DNA from 2 places in the Anaerobutyricum soehngenii genome. Region 2 is predicted to be linked to the other one. Evidence: predicted binding sites of a transcription regulator. Region 2 holds the regulator's gene; the other holds the start of a gene.
The links. The regulator NrdR, encoded in region 2, represses ribonucleotide reductase genes. The targets are predictions, from matches to a motif close to CACAANATNTTGTG.
Positions count from the first base shown of each region.

Region 1: the regulator NrdR is predicted to act here: its motif matches at 10,361-10,374, upstream of nrdD (anaerobic ribonucleoside-triphosphate reductase).

Region 1 covers NZ_VULP01000036.1:12,096-25,042, forward strand. Annotated here, with positions in the region: gene FYJ25_RS12950 (nucleoside recognition domain-containing protein) at 1-341, shown strand, start outside; gene FYJ25_RS12955 (spore maturation protein) at 338-868, shown strand; gene FYJ25_RS12960 (NUDIX hydrolase) at 1,553-2,104, shown strand; gene FYJ25_RS12965 (hypothetical protein) at 2,573-3,400, opposite strand; gene FYJ25_RS12970 (L,D-transpeptidase family protein) at 3,627-4,997, shown strand; gene FYJ25_RS14910 (AAA family ATPase) at 5,122-6,837, opposite strand; gene FYJ25_RS12980 (3-deoxy-7-phosphoheptulonate synthase) at 7,109-8,143, shown strand; gene FYJ25_RS12985 (response regulator transcription factor) at 8,388-9,062, shown strand; gene FYJ25_RS12990 (N-acetylmuramoyl-L-alanine amidase family protein) at 9,106-10,242, shown strand; gene nrdD (anaerobic ribonucleoside-triphosphate reductase) at 10,456-12,618, shown strand; gene nrdG (anaerobic ribonucleoside-triphosphate reductase activating protein) at 12,842-12,947, shown strand, end outside.
Region 2 covers NZ_VULP01000023.1:31,458-44,404, reverse strand. Annotated here, with positions in the region: gene FYJ25_RS10605 (GmrSD restriction endonuclease domain-containing protein) at 1-657, opposite strand, end outside; gene codY (GTP-sensing pleiotropic transcriptional regulator CodY) at 701-1,471, opposite strand; gene topA (type I DNA topoisomerase) at 1,787-3,862, opposite strand; gene dprA (DNA-processing protein DprA) at 3,992-5,113, opposite strand; gene FYJ25_RS10585 (YifB family Mg chelatase-like AAA ATPase) at 5,103-6,698, opposite strand; gene nrdR (transcriptional regulator NrdR) at 6,916-7,386, opposite strand; gene FYJ25_RS10575 (YlmC/YmxH family sporulation protein) at 7,456-7,707, opposite strand; gene FYJ25_RS10570 (alpha/beta hydrolase) at 7,959-8,897, opposite strand; gene FYJ25_RS10565 (RnfABCDGE type electron transport complex subunit B) at 9,077-9,868, opposite strand; gene rsxA (electron transport complex subunit RsxA) at 9,884-10,459, opposite strand; gene rsxE (electron transport complex subunit RsxE) at 10,474-11,232, opposite strand; gene FYJ25_RS10550 (RnfABCDGE type electron transport complex subunit G) at 11,234-11,863, opposite strand; gene FYJ25_RS10545 (RnfABCDGE type electron transport complex subunit D) at 11,863-12,816, opposite strand; gene rsxC (electron transport complex subunit RsxC) at 12,836-12,947, opposite strand, start outside.

The DNA.
Region 1 (12,947 bases), on a different contig from region 2:
ATATTGCAGCAAACATGGCGGCGAATATCCTTGGTCTTGGCTGGGCTGCAACTCCAGCCGGACTTAAGGCGATGAAGGAATTAAAGAAGCTGGAAAATACATATGAAGCATCGGATATGATGTGTGCATTTCTTGTGTTAAATATTTCATCGCTGCAGCTTATTCCCATCAATATGATTGCCTATCGCAGCCAGTATGGTTCTGTAAATCCGACAGCGGTAGTTCTGCCGGCAATCTTAGCAACTATGATTTCAACTTTAGCAGGAATTCTATTTATCAAGGGAATGGAGTTTATAAGATACAATGGGCGAAATAAGAAGAAACGGAGACGATTACAGTGAAGTTTCTTCTTTATTTTTCGAATTTTATCGTGCCGTTTACAATGTTTTATATTATTGTATACGGATTTTTTAATCATACCGATGTCTATGAAAGTTTTTTAAAAGGAGTAAAAGAAGGATTTCATATAGTAATCGAAATTGCGCCAACGATGATAGCACTTCTCGTTTCGATAGGAATATTTCGAGCTTCAGGAGCTTTAGACAGCTTTTCTGATCTCATTACTCCCTTAGGAAAAGTCCTTCATATTCCAGCAGAAATCATCCCTGTTTTTATCGTAAGAATTTTTTCTTCATCGGCAGCGGTAAGCTTTGTACTTGATATTTTTAAAGAGTACGGACCGGATTCTAAAATGGGAATGATCGTTTCTATTATGATGAGTTGTACGGAAACAGTTATTTATACGATTACGATATATTATATGAGTATCAATATAAAAAAAACAAGATGGACTTTACCGGGAGCAATGTTTGCAACAATAGCAGGAGCAATTGCAAGTGTGATAATCACAGGGTATATAACTCCATAATAAAACAGACGAAACGCAAAAAGTATAATTATTGCGACCATCTTTACAGTTACAATAATTATACTTTTTGCGTTTCGTTTGTTTCTAATGAATTAAACTAAAATTACAGAAGATAATCAGGTAAGTCAACTCCAAATCCATGATGAACAAAACCGATATGTTCCAGTGTAATGTGTTCAATAGAAATCTTATTTAACGTCATATGCTGCATACTGCTTCCCTCCCAACTTAAATTCTGTTATTTTATTATAACAAAAGAAAATCTATTTGAATAGAGGATAATAGATGAACTTCGGCTAATTTTTGGGCACAAATAGAAATTTTTTTGACATTAGCTTTTAAAAAAGAAATACAATGAAAAAGGATAAAAGACATGAAATAAAGACATTTTTAATAATGAGCTTTTTTGAAATGTGAAATTGTCCAAGAAAAAAGGTATGAAATGAAAAAAAATTATGAATATTGTGAATTGAAAAAACAGAAAAATATTATATAATAAGAAACGTTGAAAAACGAGTTGAGTCCTTGCGACGAGACCTTAAATATAAATCTTAATTTTCCCCTTTAACTGCTTTGCAGATTCTATATGGTGCGTATCGAGTCATAATGATGACGTCGATGCGTTTTTTTTATTTTAAAAGGAAATCTGTTATAATAAATATATTTATGAAGGGAGTAACGTAGATGGAGTATTTAGATATTAGAGATAAGAATGGTAATCCTACGGGAGTGATTAAAGAACGTTCTCTCGTTCATGCAGATGGAGACCTGCATGGGACTTCACATGTATGGATCGTGAAAAAAAATGAGAAGGGCAGTTACGACTTATTATTACAGAAGAGAAGTGAGAATAAAGATGCCTTTCCAGGATGTTATGACATTTCTTCCGCAGGACATTTGCCGGCAGGACAGGATTATCTTACCTCAGCATTAAGAGAGCTTGAAGAAGAACTTGGAATAAAAGCAGAGCCGGAACAGCTTCATTTTATGGGCTTACATGAAGGAAAGTGTGAGGAAATTTTTTATGGCAAACCGTTTAAAAATCATGAGATCAGCCATGTCTATTTATATTCTGAACCAATAAATATAAAAGAATTAAAATTACAGGAAGAAGAAGTACAGGAAGTGTGCTGGATGGATTTTGAAACCTGCTGTGAAAAAGTAAAATCAGGGGATAAGAAATATTGCCTCTTTCCAGAAGAACTTAAAATGATAAAAGAATATTTAAAAATTTGATTTCTGAGGGGAAACAGACGAACAGCAAAAATTTATATAAAATAGAATGTGAAGATAGTCGCGGCATAGAAAATGCCTGGCCGGCATTTTTATTTGCTCCGACATCACATTCTATTTTATATAAATTTTTGCTGTTCTGTTTGTTGGCTCCAGATGGAATCTTCAGAAGAGAAAAATTTCTTGTTGTAGGATTTCATGTAGAAGTGAAGTTATCATGCGTCTAATATAACTAAATTTTAAGTATATACAACAATTAGAATGTCAGTCCTTTAGAATTTAATTCCATGGAAATCCATATCCTTCTGGAAAATTCCCATTCCTCCAACCTTAGATTAGCCAGAAAAAAGAAAAAATGATATATCCCAGATGCGTCTTCGGAGCGTGTTTAAGATGCGGACGAGCATTTTAAACACAGCGACTACAGAGCAGATGGGATATATCATTTTTTCTTTTTTCGTCTACACCAAATCAATACTTTACTTTTTGCCAGATTTCTTCTCGTGAGAGTGAGAAGTTCTCAGCAATGATTCTGGCGATTTCCATGAAGTGATCATTCATCTGATCAATGTTTGGATACTTGTGGAAAAGATACATTAACTTTTTGATCCACTCGATGCCTTTATAATCAAATGGGTCTTTGGATAAGATATCACTTACCTGATAAGGAAGAATCTGCATCCAGATACTCATACGGGCCAGAAGGTGCATAGTAAAGTAAATCTGGCGAGTGGATCCATATTCAGCCGTATTGGTGTAATGTTCGCCGTAATACTGAATATTATTGATGGTTTCTTTATGTAAAATATCTATCTTACTATTATTAATATCATACTTGACGCGGATACCATAACGGTGTTTCAGCCATGCGGCATATCCTCTTCGTTCGGCATGGTATTCAGACCAGTGCTGGAATAATACAGTTTCGGGATCATCAAATAACTGTCGGTAAGAAGTTAGATGATTCAGGCGGGCATAGTCTCTGTAATCACAGATATGGGTTAATTCATGGAAGACAAGGCGGTAGACCTCACAAAGTGGAGAACGTCTTAAATAAGGCTCTTTAAATATAAGAGTAAATGGTTCATCCATATGCTTTGGATACTTCATACAGGCAGCAACATGCTTCCAGTTTTTGCGTGCGGCTGCCTCATCAAGACTTCGAGAGTCTTCTTTATTAAAACCATATTTTTTCTGACAGGTATACATATCATCTGTCAATACAATCTGGACATTTAAATTCTTTATTTTAAAAAACTGAATATAAGAGTTCATAATTCTGTTGATTGTCTTCATCATAATGCTGCCCCCATAAGCCCAAATAGAGCCTGTTTCCCTTTTTATTACTGATTAGTATAACACAAAATATATATAGGGTCAAAATGTATACAAATTTTAGAGGAAAGAGCTTGATTTTCTCCTTTTTTTCCCTTGTTTCGTAAAGTGAAATGAACTATACTAGAAAATTGCAGGATATAATAGAGGTTTTGTATATATTAAGAAATTTTAAAGAGGAGGAAGGAAAATGGACAAGAAGAAAAAAGCTGGTCTGGCGGTGTTGATCATCATTGCTTTGTATGTTGCTGCATCAATCTTTTTTCAGTATCATTATTTTATAGGAACAAAGGTGAATGGATATTCCTGTGCATTCCGTAGTGTTTCTAAAGCGAAGGAACTAATTAAGAAAGATGTTAAGTCATATAAGATTACGATTAAGGAAAGAGATAAAAAGAAGGAAAGTATTTCATCCTCTCAGGTGAAGCTTGCATTTAAAGATGACGGAAAGCTGGAAAATATTAAGGCAGGACAGAAGGGATATGCGTGGATCACAGCATTATTCCAGTCTCAGAATTATAAAGATGCGATTACTTTAACGGTAGATAATGATGCGTATAATGATACATATAAAAATTTAAATGCATTTAATAAAGATATGGTAATTGCGCCGGTAGATGCATATTCTACATATGATGCAGCATCGAACAGCTACAGTATTGTACCTGAAGTTTACGGAAATACAGTAAAAAGAAAGCAGTTTAAGCCAATATTAAAAGAAGCAATCTTAAATATGGAGCGTAGTATCGATATAGAGAAAAAAGATTGTTATAAGAATCCTGTGTATAAAAAAGACACAGCAGAAGTTGTAGCAGCGAATAAAACATTGAATCAATATGTTCAGGAAACGATTACATATGATTTTGATGACCGTACAGAAGAGGTGAATGCAAAGAAACTTAGTAAATGGTTATATGAAACGGATAAGCATGAAGTTAAGGTTCATAGCGAGATGGTTGCAAAGTATATTAAAAATCTTGCAAAGAAGTATGATACGGTTGGAGTAAAAAGACATTTTAAATCGATATGCGGTAATGACGTAGAAGTCAGCGGCGGTACCTATGGCTGGAAGATTGATCAGGAAGCAGAAACTGCCAATCTGATCAAAGTTATTAAACAGGGAAAGTCTGTTAAGAGAAAGCCGGAATATGCTCATCGCGCAAAAAGTCGTAAGAAGTTTGATATTGGGAATACTTATGTAGAAGTAAGTTTAGGTGAACAGCATATGTGGTTTTATAAGAACGGGAAAACGTTAGTTTCTACAGATGTTGTAACCGGAGATATCAGTAAAGGACATGGAACACCAACCGGTGTTTACTACATCCTTTATAAAACAACAGATTATACGTTAACCGGTCAGGGATATGCCTCTCACGTAGACTACTGGCTTCCATTCATTCAAATTGGTGTAGGAATTCATGATTCTTCATGGCGTGGAAGTTACGGTGGAGGAATTTTCACTTATGATGGTTCCCATGGCTGTGTAAATACACCAAGAAGTGCCGTTCAGAAAATCTATAATAACATCGAATCTACCTATCCGGTAGTTGTGCATTGGTAAATAATTTCTGATTGTGTAAATTTATAAAAATTAAAAAGTATTCTATAGTAGCAGCTAAATTCACATGTCTAAACTTTTTATGTTACTATAGAATACTTTTTTATTTTTTGTAGAGCAGCTAGAATTATAAATCGGTTAGAAGGTTTGTGGCCGTTCGTATTTCTTTACGTAGACGATTACTATGGCGGATTGCCTGAATAATATCCTGTTTGGATAAGGTTGTCCGTTCATTAAGGGCTGCATAAGAGAATGCCATTTCTAAAAGTGTCAGTGGGAGTTCAGGGCGTTTCGTGGACTGATCTTCCGGTTGATTTTCTGGAGAGGATATAGCAATCAGGGTGCGTAGTATCTTTTCTGTTGTGTCGGAAGAAAAGGCATTGTATACTTTCGTTTCATATTCAATGGCAGGAATACTTCCGTAAAGAATGGAAAGTGTCAGTTTCTCATCAGGTTCATCTATTGTGATCGGATAAAAACGGCGGGAGAGTGCTTTATCCGGAAGAAGGAACTGACGGTATTCTTCTTTTGTTGTAGCTCCGATTATTTTAATATCACCGCGGTCAATATAAGGTTTTAACATGTTGGAAATATCGTTGTTGGAGCTTTCGGTAGAACCGGCACCGACAATCGTATGAATCTCATCTATAAATAAAAGGACATCCGGATGGGATGCAAGTTCTCCGGCAAGTTTTTTGATACGGTCTTCCATTTCACCTACATATTTTGTTCCGCTTAAAAGAGAGGTTGTTGTTAATTTAAAAATCTTTTTATTTTTGAGAAGGTCCGGCACATTTCCTTTTTGAAGACGGTAGGCTAAACCTTCCACAACGGATGTTTTACCGACACCAGCGTCTCCAATCAGAAGAGGGGACTTCTTTGGTGAAATCAAAATTAATTCCAGATCAGCAATCTCCTGTTCACGTCCAATTGCCGGATTGGTGTGATAGATTCTAGTGGTCATATTATAGGCGTAGGTATTTAAAAATTCGCTGTCAACATAAGCGCTGTCGATATCTATTGAAGAAGATATACCAGCAGTGGCAGTGTCTGTAGAATCTTTTACAACATTTTTATGGGTAGTAAACCATATAGTTCTTGCAGCAAGATAGGAAGAAAAAGAAGAAAGCTCTTCTGGAGATACTGCCTCTAAAAATTGCTGTTCCCGGGCAAAAAATGCAGCAAGCAGGGAAAGAGTATCCTTGTGTGTATTTGGAGAGTTTGTTTCTAATTTTATTTCTAATAAAGAAGCAACAGAATCGAGCCAGTATTCTTTTTCATCACCAAAGAGAGCAAGGGTATTTATTAGTATTTCAGCCAGAAGCTCTTCTGTAATAAAGGAATACTTTTTATAATTCGGCGCATGTTCAATAATTTTTTTTATAATAAGCTGTTTTTTTTCAGAGGACTTTATTAGCACAGAATAAAATGCTTTTTGTACTTTTTCAAAAAGTTGCGTATTCATGAAACAGGATTCAAGTGTTAATAAAGTCATGGAATATGCAGAATAATAAGGCGTTTTTAATGCTTCAAGAAGAGAGGATGTATAAGTAATCCAGGTATCCTTATTGAAGTTTTTGTGTAATTCCAGTTGTTCTTTTAATTGTATACAGTCTGCAAAATATTGATCAAAAGAACTCTTTTCTTCTGGAAAGGAAACATTGAATCTTTCCCGGACTAAATTGCGAATATATTCAAGGTAGAGTTCATCATTGTGAAAAGCGGAAATGCGAGCAGGTGAAAGAAACATACATTGTATACAAATAGTTTCTGGTGCTAAGGGCTGACCTCCTTCTTCTATAATAGAGTAAGCTTTTGTTAATGTATTAGTTATAGAATCCACAATAAATCCCTCCTGATTTTCATGTACTTTTAGAATCTTTTTGTGATTGAACTTCCCATAAAAAGAAGTGTAATAAAATTCCAGAGTACATATTCATATCTTTTTCATAATTATAAGGCATACATGGAAAAAAGTAAAAAAAATATTCTTTTCCTTGCTTTAAAGCTAAAAAGTGTTGAATAAATGAAAAATTTATGGTAGGATAAGGAAGATTTAATAATAAGCAATTATTTTTACAAAAATAAAAGTGTATAAAGGAGTACAGACGATTATGGATATGGATATGAAATTTTTCAGGAAACTGCCGGTACCAAAGGATTTAAAGGAGCAGTTTCCTGCTGATGAAAGAATTGTAAAGATTAAGCAGGAGAGAGATCCTGAGATTCGAAGAATTTTTGAGGGTAAGTCTGATAAGTTATTATTAATTATAGGACCATGTTCTGCTGATAGAGAGGATGCAGTTCTTGATTATGTAACAAGATTGTCAAAGGTGCAGGAGAAAGTAAAAGACAAGATTATGATCATCCCAAGAATATATACGAATAAGCCTCGTACAACCGGTGGGGGATATAAGGGGCTTGTTCATCAGCCAGATCCGGAGAAGAAGCCGGATATGCTGCAGGGAATTATTGCTGTTCGTGAATTACATCAGAAAGCAATTCTTGAAAGTGGACTTACCTGTGCGGATGAAATGCTGTATCCGGAAAACCATCGTTATGTTTCTGATCTGTTATCTTACGTTGCAATCGGAGCACGCTCTGTAGAGGATCAGCAGCATCGTCTGACGGCAAGCGGTGTAGGAATTCCTGTAGGAATGAAGAATCCGACAGGTGGAGATTTATCTGTTATGATGAATTCTATCACAGCAGCGCAGGGGCAGCATGTATTCCTGTATCGTGGATGGGAAGTACAGTCTCTTGGTAATCCTTATGCACATGCTTTATTAAGAGGATATGTAGATAAGCATGGTAAAACATACTCGAACTATCATTATGAAGATTTAAATGAACTTTTTGAATTATATCAGGAACATGAATTGAAAAATCCAGGTGTGATCATTGATACAAACCATGCGAATTCCGGTAAGCATTACCTTGAACAGATTCGTATTGCAAAGGAAGTACTGCATAGCTGCCGACTTTCTAAAGATATCAAAGGACTTGTAAAAGGTCTGATGATCGAAAGTTACATTGAAGATGGTAATCAGCCGATTGGTGGAGGATGTTATGGTAAGTCGATTACAGATCCTTGCCTTGGCTGGGAAAAGTCAGAAAGATTAATTTACGAAATTGCAGATTTACTATAATGTTGTAAATGGATTTCGGTGTTAATTACATAATTATTTATAAATGCTACAATTTAATAGACAGTATTTTAAAAATATCCGGTTTTTTTAAACCGGATATTGAATTTTATGGGGAGATTATGTAAAATGAGACCAAGAGTTGTTCTGTGATGTTGATTATGTTACAATAATTTTAAATAAGTCATTTTTGAGTCATAATCTTGTAATATAATTTTAACAACTAAGAATGAAAGGAAGATGTCGAATGCTTACAGGCAGATTACTGATTTTAAGCAAGAAAGAAGCAGAATGTAAAGAGATGACAGCTTATTTCGAAGATAGCGGGTATAATGTAATCTGGTGCACAGAATATGATGAAGCAGGAGAGATTCTTTCCAGGGGAAAGAACAAACCGGATCTGCTGATTTTTGATGTAGATATACCAAAACGGCGAGAATATGAGACTGTTGAGAAGATAAGAATGTATTCTGACATGGCTATTTTAATGTTGTCACAGGATGATAAGCTGGACAGTCAGTTATATGCCTATTCTAAGAAGATAGATGATTATATGGTAAAGCCGGCACCGTTACCGTTGATAGAGGCGCATGTAGAGGCAATCATACGAAGGACAGTGGAGAAGCGGAATGCAGTAGAAGCTGTAGGTGCCTTATCTATTGATTATGAAGGAAGAAAGATTTATCTTGCGGACAGACCGTTAAAGGTAACAGCGAAGGAGTTTGATTTACTGGAGTATTTTATAAAGCATAAAGGTATGATTTTATCCAGAGATAAGATTCTTGATTCTGTATGGGGATTTGATTATATTGGCGGGTACCGAAGCGTAGACACGCTGGTAAAGAAACTACGAGCAAAGTTAACAAAGGAATATCCTTATATTAAGACGGTTTATGGGGTTGGATACTGTTTTGATATTTAAGGATGATAAACTCACAATTGTAAAAGAGAGGAAGGCGAGAATAATGAAAGTGAAGCGAATTGTTAGTATATTCGCGGTATTATTGTTATGTACATGTCTGATCACACCAATCAGCACAGATGCGGCTGCAAGAGTTCGTGTAAGAACAGTGAAAGGGGTTACCAGTTCTTATAACGGACGAATGAGTTATTGTTATGTGAATGGACAGAAGAGGAAATTAACAAAGTATCCGATTTTTAAGAAGGCCGGAGCATATATGGGACCGGTAGGAGCGATTTTAAAGAACAGTAAGTTAAAGGTGAAGGCAACAGCTAAGGGTGATAAATTAACTTTAACTTATGGTCCAAACACAGTTATTGTACGAGAAGACAGCAGAACAGCAGTAACGAATGGACAGAAAAGTACAATGGGAGCGCCAGTAGTTCATGGGACATACACAGCTACAGGTAAGAGAAGATGGATTGTTCCGCTTAATAGTGTGTGTACAAGACTTGGTATTAACTACAAACTGTCAAATGGAAAGATTTATATTTCAGGAACGACACAAAGTAGTTCAAATAATACGACAGGCGGCACTACAACAACGAAACCGAGTACAACAAGTAGCAAAGAAAAGATTAAGATTGTTATCGATGCTGGACATGGTGGTTCTGACTCAGGAGCTTCCGGGAATGGAATGGCAGAGAAGAATCTGACACTGGCAATCGTTCTTGCAGCAAAAAGATCTTTTGATAATGACAGCAGATTCCAGGTTTCTTATACGAGAACAGCAGATACATATCCAAGTTTATCTCAGAGAGCGAACCTTGCTAACAATAGAGATGCAGATATGTTCCTCTGTGTTCATATCAATTCTGCAAGTGCCTCGGCACGTGGAACAGAAACATTATGGAGTAAGGGAAGAAATTCTGCAACAAAGAAGAATGGCTTAACATCTAAAGAACTGGCTACAGCGATGCAGAAGGCGGCAGTTGCAGCGACAGGATTTAAAAATAGAGGTTTAGTAGATCGTCCAAATCTTTACGTATTAAGACATACCAAGATGCCGGCATGTCTGATTGAATATGGATTTATCAGTAATAAAACGGAAGCGGCAAGAATGAAGGCAAATAAAAGTGTGTATGGAAAAGCATTATATAATGCTGTTGTTAATTTGATGAAAAAAGAAGGCAGATATTAATAGAAGATTATTCATAGAGCATATTGATATTTGCAGAGAAAAATCATATAATGGGTATTGGCAAATCTCACAGCAAGATAATATTTTGTGTTGCTGTGAGATTTTTATGCGACTAAAACACAAGATGTTGTATAAAGTATCATTGCATCATACAAAATTATGTGTTACAATGGCAATGCGTAATTTTTAAAAATTTATAATTGGAGTGTTGGTATGAAGATCATTAAAAGAAGTGGAATGGAAGTTGAATTTGATCGAAGTAAGATCATTGCAGCGGTTAAGCGTGCAAATAACAGCGTCGTAGAAGCAGAAAAAGTAAGTGACGAACAGGTAGAGAAGATTGCAGAGAATGTAGAAACTATCTGTGACGGAATGAATCGTGCCCTTAATGTAGAGGAGATTCAGGATTTAGTCGAGAATCAGATCATGAACCAGAAGGCATTCCGTCTGGCAAGTAATTATATTACTTACCGTTATAAAAGAGCGTTGGTTAGAAAGTCTAACTCTACAGATAAACAGATATTAAGTCTGTTAGAGTGCAATAACGAAGAAGTGATTCAGGAGAATTCCAATAAGAATCCAACAGTGAACAGCGTACAGAGAGATTACATGGCAGGTGAAGTAAGTAAGGATATCACAAGACGTTTCCTTCTTCCACCAGAAATCGTTGAGGCACATGAGAGTGGAGTGATTCATTTCCATGATTCTGATTATTTTGCACAGCACATGCATAACTGTTGTCTGGTGAATCTGGAAGATATGCTTCAAAACGGAACAGTGATCAGTGACGTTATGATCGAGAAGCCAAAGAGTTTTTCTACTGCATGTAATATTGCAACACAGGCAGTTGCCCAGATTGCAAGTTCTCAGTATGGCGGACAGAGTATTACGCTTTCCCATCTAGTTCCTTTTGTACAGATCAGTCGTGAAAAATATCGTCGAGATGTTCGCGCTGAATTTGAAGCAGAAGGTCTGGAAATGAATGAGCAGAAGATAAATGAAATCGCAGAAATGCGTGTAAGAAAAGAAGTAAAACAGGGTGTTCAGGTTATTCAGTATCAGGTAATCACTTTAATGACAACAAACGGACAGGCTCCATTTGTTACGGTATTTATGTATCTGGATGAGGTAGAAGAAGGTCCGGCAAGAGATGACCTTGCTATGATCATCGAAGAGATGCTCAACCAGCGTATTCTTGGTGTTAAGAATGAAAAAGGTGTATATATCACACCGGCATTCCCTAAGTTAATTTACGTTCTTGAGGAAGATAACATTCATGAAGGAAGTAAATACTGGTATCTTACAAAGTTGGCTGCCCAGTGTACAGCAAAACGTATGGTTCCGGATTACATTTCAGAGAAAATTATGAAGAAGTTAAAAGATGGAAACTGTTACCCATGTATGGGCTGCCGTTCTTTCTTAACTGTATATCATGATGAGAATGATAAACCGAAGTTTTACGGAAGATTTAATCAGGGCGTAGTAACCATCAACTTAGTAGATGTAGCTTGTTCTTCCGGTAAGGATATGGAGAAGTTCTGGGAGATATTTGATGAGCGCCTTGAATTATGTCATGAGGCACTTATGTATCGCCATAACCGTTTAAAAGGAACACCATCTGACGTAGCTCCGATTCTCTGGCAGAATGGTGCATTAGCACGACTTAAAAAAGGTGAGACAATTGACAAACTCCTGTATAATGGATATTCTACCATTTCTCTTGGCTACGCAGGACTTTGCGAATGCACAAGATATATGACAGGAAAGAGTCATACAGATCCGGAAGCAAAGCCATTTGCACTTGAAGTAATGAAGCATATGAACGAAGCCTGTGCGAAGTGGAGAGAAGAAAGTCATATTGATTTCAGTCTTTACGGAACGCCACTTGAATCTACAACGTATAAGTTTTCCAGATGCCTTCAGGAACGTTTTGGTATTATTCCGGGAGTAACCGATAAGAATTATATTACAAACAGTTATCATATTCACGTAACAGAGGAAATCGATGCATTTGATAAATTAAGCTTTGAAGCACAGTTCCAGGAACTTTCTCCAGGAGGAGCGATCAGTTATGTAGAAGTTCCAAATATGCAGAATAACATTGATGCGGTATTAGCGGTTATGAAACATATTTATGACAACATTATGTATGCAGAGCTTAATACAAAGAGTGATTACTGCCAGTGCTGCGGCTATGAGGGAGAAATACAGATCATAAGCGATGAACATGGCAAGCTGATCTGGGAGTGTCCAAACTGCGGTAACCAGGATCAGGCAAAGATGAATGTAGCAAGAAGAACCTGTGGATATATCGGAACACAGTTCTGGAATCAGGGAAGAACACAGGAAATTAAAGAAAGAGTAATGCATTTGTAGACAAAACCGGAAGAGCGCCCATATCAAAGAGGGCGCTTTTTCCATTTCTTTATTTTTGACAGAGAGAAGATGAGAAGAGATGTTGATTATCTATCCATTTTCGCCCTAAAATATATAAAATAACGGATTGTAAATAGAGTGTGGATATTGTAAAATATAACTATTAACTAAACACATTTTAGAACAGACACTCTGTTTAATTTTTTGGAAGAGGTGATATATTATGTATTATGGTGAGATCAAGAAGTGTGATATTGCGAACGGACCCGGTGTCAGAGTGTCCCTTTTTGTAAGCGGATGTACGCATCATTGTAAAGGATGTTTTAACG
Region 2 (12,947 bases):
CATAACGAAGTCTTCCTGATTCAAAGGCTTTCCCTGTAAATTAATACGAATAAATATTTCTGAAACAACATCAATATCTAAAAGGAATGATAATTCAATTACACCAACCTGATGTTTTACAATTTCTTTTAATGTATCTACAGATTCTTCTAACGGTGTAAAATCTTCATCTGGATTCGCCTCTTTATATTCTTTTTCAAACTGTCGGAAAGAAAAGTCTCTTCTAAAGAATATCGAAATATCAGGAATCCATCTGCTATCTTCTTCATGCTTCGTATCACAGACGGCAAATCGTTCTTCTCCTTTACCGGCTAATGGATTAAATGCAATCCGGATCCGATGGGATTGATATTGCTCATCTAATACTTCTTTTCCAAGAAGTGCCGCCATTAAAGCTGTGACTCTCTGCTGTCCATCAATCAGTATTTTCTTTGTTCCGCCTTTTCCAAAGTTGCGTACACGAACTTGGGAATTCTGCCATACAATCAAATATCCTATAGGATATCCCTCATATAAAGAATCAATCAAAGCCCTTACTTCTTCTCCCTTCCATACAAATGGTCTTTGTATTTCCGGAATAGCAATTTGAGAATTTTCGACATATCCCAGGATACTGCTGACAGAATATTGTGTTATTTTATAATTATCCGCTCTCATTCTTTATCCTCCATCGTATATGCGAACATTATTTAAAATGCAATTAATGTTTCATCTTCTTTAATTCGTCAAAGACCACATCGTTAAGCACTTTAATATAAGTTCCTTTCATACCGGAAGAACGTGACTCAATAACACCGGCACTTTCAAACTTTCGAAGTGCATTCACTATAACAGATCTGGTAATTCCCACTCTGTCAGCAATCTTGCTGGCAACAAGAATCCCTTCCGATCCATCTAATTCATCAAAAATATGTTGAATTGCTTCTAACTCTGAAAATGATAACGTGGAGATGGCAGACTTCACAATGGAAACCTTACGGGTTTCTTCTGCATTCTCCTCATTAACAGAACGCATCATTTCAAGACCGACAACGGTTGTCCCATATTCAACAAGAATAATATCATCAATTTCATAATGATGTTCTTTTCTGTACATAAATACTGTTCCCAATCTTTCTCCTGCAATATCAATCGGAGTAATAATTGCCTGATAACGATCTGTTTCTGTATGTTCAAAACCAAGTGTTTCGAGGTTTACATTCTCTTTTGTAGAAAGTACACCTAATAAACGTTCATTAAGAAGTGTATCAACGTACCCGCCAACTTCGTTATTGATCAACTCATCAATCACTTCAATATCCTGTCGATTCTTGATTCCAAGTACTTTACCTTTTCTACTGATTACCAGCACATTAGATAATAAAATATTACTCAAGACTTCACAGATATCATTAAATACTACTTTATGCGAATTATTATTGTGCAATAATTTATTTATTTTTCTTGTCTTATCAAGCAATTGAACACTCATAAATACCTCCATCCTAACTGTCAAAATTAACAGACAATTCTTTATCTTTGATAAGTTTAACATATCTTCCCGCCAATCTCAACGGTATTATCTAATATTTTTAGTACTTTTTTAAATTAATTTAGAAGTTTGTACAATTAAAATAATTTAATTCTATAAATTGGATATATGAAAGAAAAAAAGTATAGCTTCATATCCATAAAGATAGCTGCTACAGTAAAATTACTTATCCTATTCTTCCTGCAGCAACGATCTTTACAGCTACAAACCTATACTCTTTCTAAAGTTCTCTTTTTTTATTCAAAAGCAGATAAATTACTTTTCCTCTTCCTTGTCTGTAACATAACCACATTCTTTATCAGCGCATACAAGCTTTTTCCCTTTTTCTACCATATATCCGCCACATTCTTTACATCGAACAGCCGACGGCTTTTGCCAGCTCATAAAATCACATTCCGGATTATTGATACAACCGTAATACTTTCTGCCCTTCTTTGTCTTTTTGAGAACAATATCTTTTCCACACTTTGGACAGCTTACACCAATCTTCTCATAGTATGGTTTTGTATTACGACAATCCGGGAATCCCGGGCATGCAAGGAACTTTCCATGTGGACCGTATTTTACGACCATGTTCCTTCCACATTCTTCACAGACTTCTTCAGATACTTCATCTGCAATCTTTACTTCTTCTAATTCCTTTTCCGCTTTCTCAACTGCCTGTATCATATCAGGGTAGAAGTTTTCCACGACGGTCTTCCACTTTACTTTTCCCTCTTCAACACTATCTAAAAGAGATTCCATATTTGCAGTAAAGTTTACATCAACAATTGTCGGGAAGCCATCTTCCATCATATCATTCACCGCTTCACCAAGTTCTGTAATATAAAGATTTTTATTCTCTTTTACAATATATCTTCGTGCCAGAAGAGTAGTAATTGTCGGTGCATACGTACTTGGACGACCAATTCCTAATTCTTCTAATGTCTTTACAAGAGAAGCCTCTGTAAAATGTGCCGGCGGCTGTGTGAAATGCTGCTGAGGTTTTAATTCTGAAAGTGTGATTTCTGTATCTTTTGTAATCTTTTTCATGGCAGCATTCATTGTAGACTTTTCAGTATCGTAACTATATACCGTCATAAAACCGTCAAACTTTACTCGGGAAGCCGCAACATTAAAATGATATTCTCCTGCTTCAATCTTAACAGATGTCGTCTCGTATACCGCTTCTGCCATTCTGCTTGCCACAAATCTTGTCCAGATTAGCTGATAAAGACGGAATAGATCTCTTGGAAGCTGCTCTTTGATCATCGCCGGAGAAAGGCTGCTGTCCGTTGGACGAATCGCTTCGTGTGCATCCTGAATCTTTCCGGTCTTTGTTGTCTTTACTGACTTTTTATCCCCAACAAACTCTTCTCCGTACTGCTGTCCGATATACTCCCGGCAGTTTGCATCTGCTTCTTCTGAAATACGTGTCGAATCTGTTCTTAAGTAAGTAATAAGACCAATACTTCCTTTTCCTTTTAAATTCACACCTTCATAGAGTTCCTGCGCAAGCCGCATTGTCTTTTGTGTAGACATATTCAAACGTTTTGATGCTTCCTGCTGTAATGTACTTGTTGTAAATGGAAGTGGTGGTTTCTTTCTTCTCTCTCCATTCTTTACAGAAAGTACTTCAAACTTTTCATTTTTCAGTTTGTTTACTAACTCTTCAACTTCTTTTTGAGAATGGAGTTCAACCTTTCCATTTTTATCTCCGGTAAAGTGTGCCTCCAGAGGTTTCTTTGCTCCAGGCACGAGAATATCAGCTGACAGACTCCAATATTCCTGCGAGATGAACTCATCAATCTCTTGTTCTCTGTCGCAGATAATACGCAATGCAACAGATTGAACGCGACCTGCCGATAACCCTCTCTTAATCTTAGACCAGAGAATCGGACTGATCTTATATCCCACAATACGGTCTAATACTCTCCTTGCCTGCTGTGCATCTACAAGATTCATATCAATATCGCGGGAATTCTTAATAGATTTCTTTACGGCATCTTTTGTAATCTCATTAAATGTGATCCTACTGCATTTTTTATTCTCCAATTTTAATGCATGATATAAATGCCATGAAATCGCCTCTCCCTCACGGTCCGGGTCAGTTGCAAGATATACTTTGTCTGCTTTCTTTACTTCCTTACGAAGTTGAGCAAGAATATCTCCCTTCCCACGAATCGTAATATATTTCGGCTCAAAATCATTATCAACATCAATGCCCATCGTACTTTTTGGTAAATCTCTTACATGTCCGTTCGATGCGACAACTTTGTATGACTTCCCCAGAAATTTCTGAATTGTTTTAGCCTTGGCCGGCGATTCAACAATAACTAAATTTGCTGACATTCCCCAAAACACTCCTAACTTTTAAATATTATATTGCAATTTATTGTTTTTTATCACCAATAAATTTACTATTTCATAAAACAATTATACATCATACACTATTTCGTTTTGCCGCGCAAGCAGAAAAAATTAGATTTTCCTCAAGTATACATTTTGTTCTATTTGATAAATTATGTTTTTTAATTCAAATTTCATGAGAATATGTTGTAACTCAAAGGCAGAAAAATCGCTATTTTCCAAAAGATTTTCAAAAGTTACCGGTCGAACTTTATCTATGAGATTGAATATCTTTTCTTCATTTTTATTCTCACAAAAAAATTTTTGCAATTTAAAATTCTCACTTTCTTTTTTCTCCATATTCGGCCTTGTATTTCCTATTTTTTCCTCTTTCACTATAATTTCTGCGATATCTTCTGGGGAACGTACCAGAGTAGCCCCCTGACTAATCAGATAATTACAACCTTGACTGTAACGATCCGTAATTCTGCCTGGAAGTGCGAATATATCTTTTCCTTGTTCTAATCCCTGATCTGCGGTAATCAATGACCCACTTCTTTCTCCTGCTTCCACAACAAAAACTCCATCAGCCATTCCGCTGATAATACGATTTCGCATAGGAAACATTCCTTTTTGTGAAGGAATTCCAACATTATATTCTGATATGATTCCTCCTGTTCTACAAACTTTCTGATATAAGTTAAAATTCTCTCTCGGATAAATACTATCAATTCCCCCACCAAGAATTCCTGCGGTATAACCACCTGCATCCAATGCACCTAAATGGCTTGATGTGTCTACTCCTGCCGCCATCCCACTGATAATCTGAATACCGTATCCAGTTAATTCAGAAGCAAATTCCCTCGCCATATTTCTTCCATATATAGTAGCTTTTCTTGCCCCTACCATTGCCAGAACAGGCTTTGAGAAATCAGGAAACCTTCCTTTATAATATAATAAATCTGGTGGCATATATAGTTGTTTTAATCGTTCCGCATACTCAGGAGATTCTCTGTGAATAAAAAAAATTCCCTCTTCCTGTAACCTTTGAACTTCTTTTTCTGATTTCTCCCGGTTTTTAGAAAACGGAAACCTTTCCCACTGTCTTTTTGTAAGAAATACTTTTATCTCAGAATCTGAAGCTTCATAAACATACCTTGGATGTGCAAAATACTCAAGAAGCTTCTTTCGTGTTTTCAGTCCTATCCCAGGAATATTAGCAAACCAATACCAATAAAAATCATTATCTTTCATTCAAATTCCCCTTTTCTTTCTGACGAAAATATAACGCTTCTTCCAAATGTCTGGCTCTTATATCCAGACTTTGTTCTAAATCCGCTATTGTTCTTGCAGTTTTTAAAATCTTAAAATAAGAACGTCCGGTAAGGGAAAAAGCAGAATATGCTTTCTTCATAAGTCTTTGTCCCTCTGCATCTAACTGGCAATACTGTTCTACTTCGCTTTTTGTCATGCGTCCGTTAAATATCGTAGAACTTTCCGCAAAGCGTTCCTTTTGTATTACCCATGCAGCGGAAACTCTTTTTTGAATAGAGGAAGAAGATTCTTCTTTAGAGGATGCGGTCAGTACATCATATCCAATCTCCTCACATCGTACAAATAAATCCATACGGTCAAGTATTGGTCCGCTGATTCTATTTTGATATCGGAGAATCTGCCTGCTTGTACAACGGCATTTATCCATGGGATAGTACCCACAAGGACATGCATTCGCTGCTATAATAAAAAGAAAATCCGCCGGAAATATTAAAGTTCTCTCTTGTCTGATAACTGAAATAGCATGATTCTCAAGAGGAATACGAAACATTTCTATTATCTCTCTTGCATATTCAGGAAATTCATCTAGAAAAAGGACTCCATGATGCGCCAGAGAAATTTCTCCCGGCTTTGGAACAATTCCTCCTCCAAACATTCCGGCTGCAGTAATTGCAAGGGACGGTGCACGAAACGGTCGTTTATTTATTAAAGTAAAACGTTCCTTTAAGAGTCCCTTTGCACTATAGATCATGGTCGTATCAATCATCTCTTCTTTTGTCATCTGTGGCATAATTCCTGATATACAGGATGCCAGCATCGTCTTCCCTACACCAGGTGGTCCGCCCAACATTAAATTATGATAACCGGCTGCTGCAATTTCCATCGCTCTTTTTGCCATGCTCTGTCCTTTCACTTCAGAAAAATCTGTTATCTGATTCCATTCCCCTAAATTCAGTGCAGCGTTATCTGTTATACTCTCATCTACACGTACTATTCCTCTAATGTCAGCCTCTTTCTGCTGCGTAATCTCACCTGAATGTCTGTCTACTATATACCCATGGCGTAAGTAAGAATAAAGTTCTTCAAGACTTTGAAAGCTAACAACTTCCATCTGATCTACAAATGCTGCCTCCTCTATATTCTCTTTCGCAACGATACACCGATCTATTCCACTCTTTACAGCGGAAACAACGATTGGCAATACACCGGATATCGGTCGAATCTGTCCATTCAATGATAATTCTCCAATAAATAATGTATTCTTTACATATGTTTCCGGGATCAGATTCATTGCAAGAAGAATTGCTACTGCAACGGCAAGATCAAAAAAAGTCCCACACTTACGAAAATCTGCCGGCGCAAAATTAACTGATATTCTTTTCGGTGGCAATGCGATTCCTATATTATGAAGTGCTGTACGAACCCGTTCCTTTGATTCCTTTACTTCGTTTGATAAATATCCTGTCATATAAAAATTAGGAAGTCCATTACTAATATCTGCCTGTATCTGTACAATCTGCCCCTCTATCCCCTGTATCATTCCACTAAAAACTTCTGCTACCATTCCACTCTATCCTACTTTCTATTATTGTATATTCAGTAATATTTTGTAATTATAGGTTATTTATAGCATATATTTTCCATATTTGCAATAATTTTTTTCATTTACAAAAGTATGGAACAGAGGCAGACTCCTAACATATCCTTGCGGAACTTTTTTTAAAACAAAAAACAGGTATCGAGAATACTTTCTCAAATACCTGTTCTGCTTATCAATATTATTACTTCTGGATGTTCTCTCCACTATCTAACATCTTCTTTAACTCATTCATAAAAGTTCCTACATCCTTAAACTCACGATATACCGAAGCAAAACGTACATATGCTACCTGTTCGAGAGTCTTTAGATGCTCCATAACAACTTCTCCAATCTGTTTACTTTCAATCTCTTTATATTCTAAATTAAACAGTTCATTCTCAATCTGATTCACCATCTGTTCAATCTGTTCTACAGATATCGGCCTCTTATGGCAGGCACGTAAAATTCCTGACATAATCTTAGAACGATCGTAAGGTTCTCTTGTTTTATCTTTCTTTATCACTGTGAGAGGCATAATCTCTACTCGTTCGTATGTAGTAAATCGCTTTCCACATTCATCGCAAAGTCTTCGCCGTCGTATGGATGAATTATCATCTGCAGGTCTTGAATCGATTACACGGGTATTATCCAATCCACAAAATGGGCACTTCATATCTTATCCTCCAGTATTCTAGCTTTTATAATTTCATTTATTGTGCCGACTATTATAACAGAAAACCTATTATTTTACAAGACATTTCTTTTCATCGATATCGACAAGAATACTATCAACTCCCACTCGGATTACTGCTCCAACCGGAATTCGATATTCCGATTTCTTTCCAATACATCCGCAATATTTTCCACCTGTAGGCACATAAATATCTGTAACACAAAATCTGCATACATCAATTTCTAAATCTCCCACACAACCAAGGCGGTGACCATTTTTACAGTTAATCACATCTTTATTTCCAAGTTCCCAAAAACGCATAAAAAAGCCCTTTCTTTTATTCTATGAGGGCTTTTTTTAATAATTCTATTTTCATGACTTTTATCTCAGTCGAGAAGACTCCCACCCCCTTCAGGTGGTGAGTGACAGCAAATTTGTCTCAGTGGGAGTCCAATCTCCGACTGAGATAAACGCTCCGCGAGGATGCGCAGTGATTCTATAAAGAATATGTCAGCTTACGCTGACCAGAATCACGCGCCAAGTCTCGCGGCTGCTCGACTTGAATGTTCTTTTTATATCTCATATTGTTCATTAAGATGCAGCTTCATCCACTGCAAAATATCTATATATACGGCTTCTTTCCTTACTTCATCACAAATATTATGCCGCATTCCTTTATAAAGCCGCATTTCCACTCGATGGCAGCTATCTTCCAGATAGCGGTGTACTTCTTCAATCCCTTTTCCAAAGTTACCTATCGGATCTTCCTGTCCTCCAATCAGCATGATCGGAATCTCTATATTTACAGAGCGGTACCACTTTTTAGAAGAAACAAGTGCAAGCATTTTTAAGATATCTTCATAAGCTGCTACAGTAATCGGGACGTATTCTTCGTAAATTCTTGAACAGTTCTTTCGTTCTTTTTCATCTTCTACAAGCCACGAACAATTATCCCTCTCTCTTAGAAAATGATGGTTCAAACGCTTTTCTAAATCTTTTTGAAGATAAACACTTTTATATTGTGCTCCCAGAATCCGCTTTAATATTGCGATAAATAAAAGCCTTCTGCGGCAATATTTCTGTCTTCCGCTAGTTCCAGATAAAATTACACCATTGATTCCCTTTTCATGAATACAATCCATTCGGACGATCAACGAACCCATGCCATGCCCATATATAAAATACGGAACATCCGGATATTCCTTTTTCATGTAATGTGTTAACTTTTTTGTATTTTTTATCAGATAAGCCCATCCATTCTTTTCACCAAAATATCCATAGTCTTCTTTCTTGGAAGAACGTCCATGTCCAATATGATCGCATCCACACACCATAATTCCATGATCAGTAAAAAAGCGGATAAAACTTTCATTCCGTTCTATACAATCTCCAAAATCATGCACGATCTGTATAATTGCTCTAAGATCTGTTTCTGGTTCGTAAATATAATAATGTATTCTGTTTATATGATCTGAACTTTGATAGGTTCCAGTAAATTTCTGATAAGCCATACGAAAGCCTCCTAGCTTGTCTGCTTCAACAGCAGATTTCTTTTCCAAACTACTATACAGGAAAAATGTGAAGAAAAAAAGATGATTTCTCTTGCATTTTCGTTAAGAGAAATCATCTTTTCTTTCGTTTTTATTAAATTTCTTACATTTTATCTAGACTATAGTCTGATCTATACGGACTAAAGAATAATCTTTGCAGGACATTTCTCTGCACACTTTCCACATCCGGTACATTTACTGTAATCAATTTTAGCAATATTATTTTCAACAGTAATTGCATCTGCTTCACAGACACGAGTACACATCTTACATCCGATACATCCTGCTGAACATACTTCTTTTACTGCTTTACCAAATTCTTTGGAACTGCACTGTACTTTGTGAGGAGCTGCATATGGAACAAGCTCAATTAAAGACTTTGGACAAGTTGCAACACATTTACCACAAGCAACACATTTTTCCTTATCCACTACTGCAACACCGTTAATTACATGAATGGCATCGAAGTCACAAACTTTCACACAGCTTCCAAAGCCTGTACATCCAAAACTGCAGGCTTTTGGTCCGCCACCAGGTACACTCATGGCAGAAACACAGTCTTCATTTCCTGAATATTTATATTTAGACTTTGCTTTATCACAGGTACCTGCACATTTTACAAATGCAACCTGTTTTTCACCTGCATCCGCTTCTACACCCATGATTGAAGCAATTTTATCTGCTACTGGCTGTCCGCCTACCGGACATGCACCTACCGGAGCGTCTCCGGCTGCAATTGCCTTAGCGAGGGCATCACATCCGGCAAAACCACAACCACCACAGTTGTTTCCCGGAAGGCACTCTCTTACAGCAACCTCTTTTTCGTCTACCGGCACTTTAAATTTCTCGGAAGCAATGCCCAGGAGAATGGAAATAACAAGTCCGGTTCCGCCGACAACTACTGCCGCAAGAATAATTCCACTTATACTCATTTTTATTCCTCCTAATTAAATGATTCCTGAAAAACCAAAGAATGCAATAGACATAAGTCCTGCTGTTACCATTACGATAGGCATTCCCTGCCAGGACTCTGGAATGTCGTTGTATTCCATTTTTTCACGAATTCCAGCCAGGATAACAATAGCAATTGTAAATCCGACAGAAATACCAAAACCATAAACTACAGACTGTAAAATATTATATCCATACTGTACAGAGTTTAAAGCTACACCAAGTACAGCACAGTTTGTTGTGATCAGAGGAAGATATACACCCAGAGATTCATACAAAGCTGGCATAGATTTCTTTAAAAACATCTCTACGAACTGTACAAGAGCTGCAATAACAAGGATAAAAACGATCGTCTGCAAATAAGTTAACCCAAGTGTTGCAAGAATAAATTTATAAATTAATGATGTCACTAAAGAAGCAATTGTGATAACAAAAATTACAGCTGCTCCCATTCCACCGGCAGTCTCTACCTTTTTGGATACTCCGAGGAAAGGACATAATCCTAAAAACTGGCTCAGTACAACGTTATTAACGATAGCTGCACTGATAATCAATAATATTAATTCTTTCATAATCCTTCCCCTTTCTATTTATTCTCTGCTTTCTCATCAGAAGCAGTTTTTGTTTCTTCTTTTTTATTGTCTACGGACATATCAAAGAAACTCTTACTTGAACAGCAGGTATTACCACAGGAAGAGCAGTCACCACATCCTGCAGGGATCTCTTCCATTTCGCCATTCTTTACTTTGCGGTTCATAATCTTGTTTCTTGCAGCTACTAAGCAGGCAAGTACAAAGAATGCACCAGGTGCAAGAATGAAAATAGTGATCGGTGTATAGAAAGATTCTGCCAAAACAGTTTTTCCAAAAATTGTTCCTGCACCAAGTAATTCACGAAATGCACCTAAAATAGTAAGGGACAGTGTAAATCCAAGACCCATTCCAAGACCATCAAAGAAGGAAGAAACAGGACCGTTTTTACTTGCATAAGACTCTGCACGTCCTAAGATAATACAGTTAACTACAATTAACGGAATATATACACCAAGAGCATCATTTAACGCTGGTACATATCCCTGTAAAAGGAACTGTACTACTGTAACTAAGGATGCAATAATTACAATGTATCCAGGAATACGAACTCTATCCGGAATAAAATTACGGAGAATAGAGATAATCATATTAGAAAACATTAATACTACTGTTGTGGAAAGTCCCATACCTGCACCGTTGATTGCGGATGTTGTTACCGCAAGTGTAGGACACATACCTAAAATAAGAACTAAAGTAGGGTTTTCTTTAATAATACCATTATAAAGTCTTTCTAAAGCGCTATTATTTTTCATCTTAGTTACCTCCTTCTAATGACTGGAAATAAGCAAGACAGCTATTCATAGCACCAGTAACTGCTTTACTTGTGATAGTCGCACCGGAAATGGCATCGATTTTCGCGTCATCACCGGAACCAGAACCGTCTTTTACAACGGAGAAAGATTCTACTTTCTTTCCTGCAAACTGTTTACCCCAGCTAGGATCATCCTTGGCTTTCATACCAAGACCTGCTGTCTCACTGATAGAGAGTACAGAATATCCACTTACCGTTCCATCAGACTGGATACCAACAGTAAGCTGGATGTCTCCACCATATCCCTTAGAGGTTGTAATATTGAAAATATAACCAAGTGCCTCCCCAGAAGCATCTACTGCTTCTACTGCGGAAGAAATAACATCACTGTCATGTCCTTCAATTGGATTCTCGTTTGCTGCAATAATCTTAGAAGCTGCTTCTTCGGAAAATCCATCAACTTCTTTAAAGTCACTTGCCTTTGGAAATACTGTTTTATAAGCTTCCATCTGTGCCTTTGCTTCCTGATCAGCAATCGGTCCCTTTGTGATTCCATATACTGCACCGAGAACAAGACCTGCAACGACGGTAATAATAACGAGTTTTAAAGCATCTTTTATTAAAGCGTTCATTATTTTTTACCTCCTTTTCCAAATGCGGTAGGAGTTGTAACTTTTTCAATTAATGGCACTAACAGGTTACAGAAGATGATCGCATAAGATACGCCCTCTGCAGAACCACCGAATAAACGGAAGATTCCTGTCAGAATACCAAGTAAGATACCAAATATAAGCTGTCCCTTTGGTGTAATAGGGGATGTAACATAGTCTGTTGCCATGAAAAATGCACCAAGCATTAATCCGCCACCACACAACTGCTCTGCGAGATATGTCATATCGAATCCCTGTCCGCCAAAAAGAAGAACAAAGATACCAAGTGTTACAATATAACATACAGGAATTCTCCAGCTTATGATTTTCTTTGCAATCAGATAAATTCCACCAAGAATTAATAAGATAGCAGAAGTCTCACCAATTGTACCAGCGGTATTACCAAGGAACATTGCCTTTAAGTTTACAGCTTCTCCTGCCTTTAAAGCTGCAAGAGGGGTAGCACTTGTTGTTGCATCAAAGCTTCCGCCAAATCCCTTATAAGAGAAATCTGTCATAATTCCCGCAAAAGAAATTAATAAGAAACAACGTGCTCCAAGTGCAGGGTTCATAAAGTTCTGACCCAGACCGCCAAAAAGCTGTTTTACAACAATAATCGCAAATAATCCACCGATAACCGGAATCCAGAATGGTACTTCCGGTGGAAGGTTTAATGCTAATAATAAACCGGTAAGTGCTGCACTGAAATCTTTAACAGTTACTTTCTGGTGCATACAACGCTGCCATACATATTCTGCAAGTACGCAGACAGCAACACAGATTACTGTGTTGATAATTGCTTTTACTCCAAAATTCCAGAAACCAAATAAAGTAGCTGGAAGAAGAGCAATAATTACATCGAGCATAATGCTATGTGTAGAAGCCTTATCCCTTACATGAGGATTGGCTGACACGTTATAAAATTGTTCGTTCATTTTTTCACCTCTCCTTATGCTATTTCTTCTTTCTACGAAGAGCCATCGCTTCACGACGCCCTGTCTTCATAGACTGGGTTAATCTTCTCTTTGCCGGGCAGATGTAAGAACAGCATCCACATTCAACACAT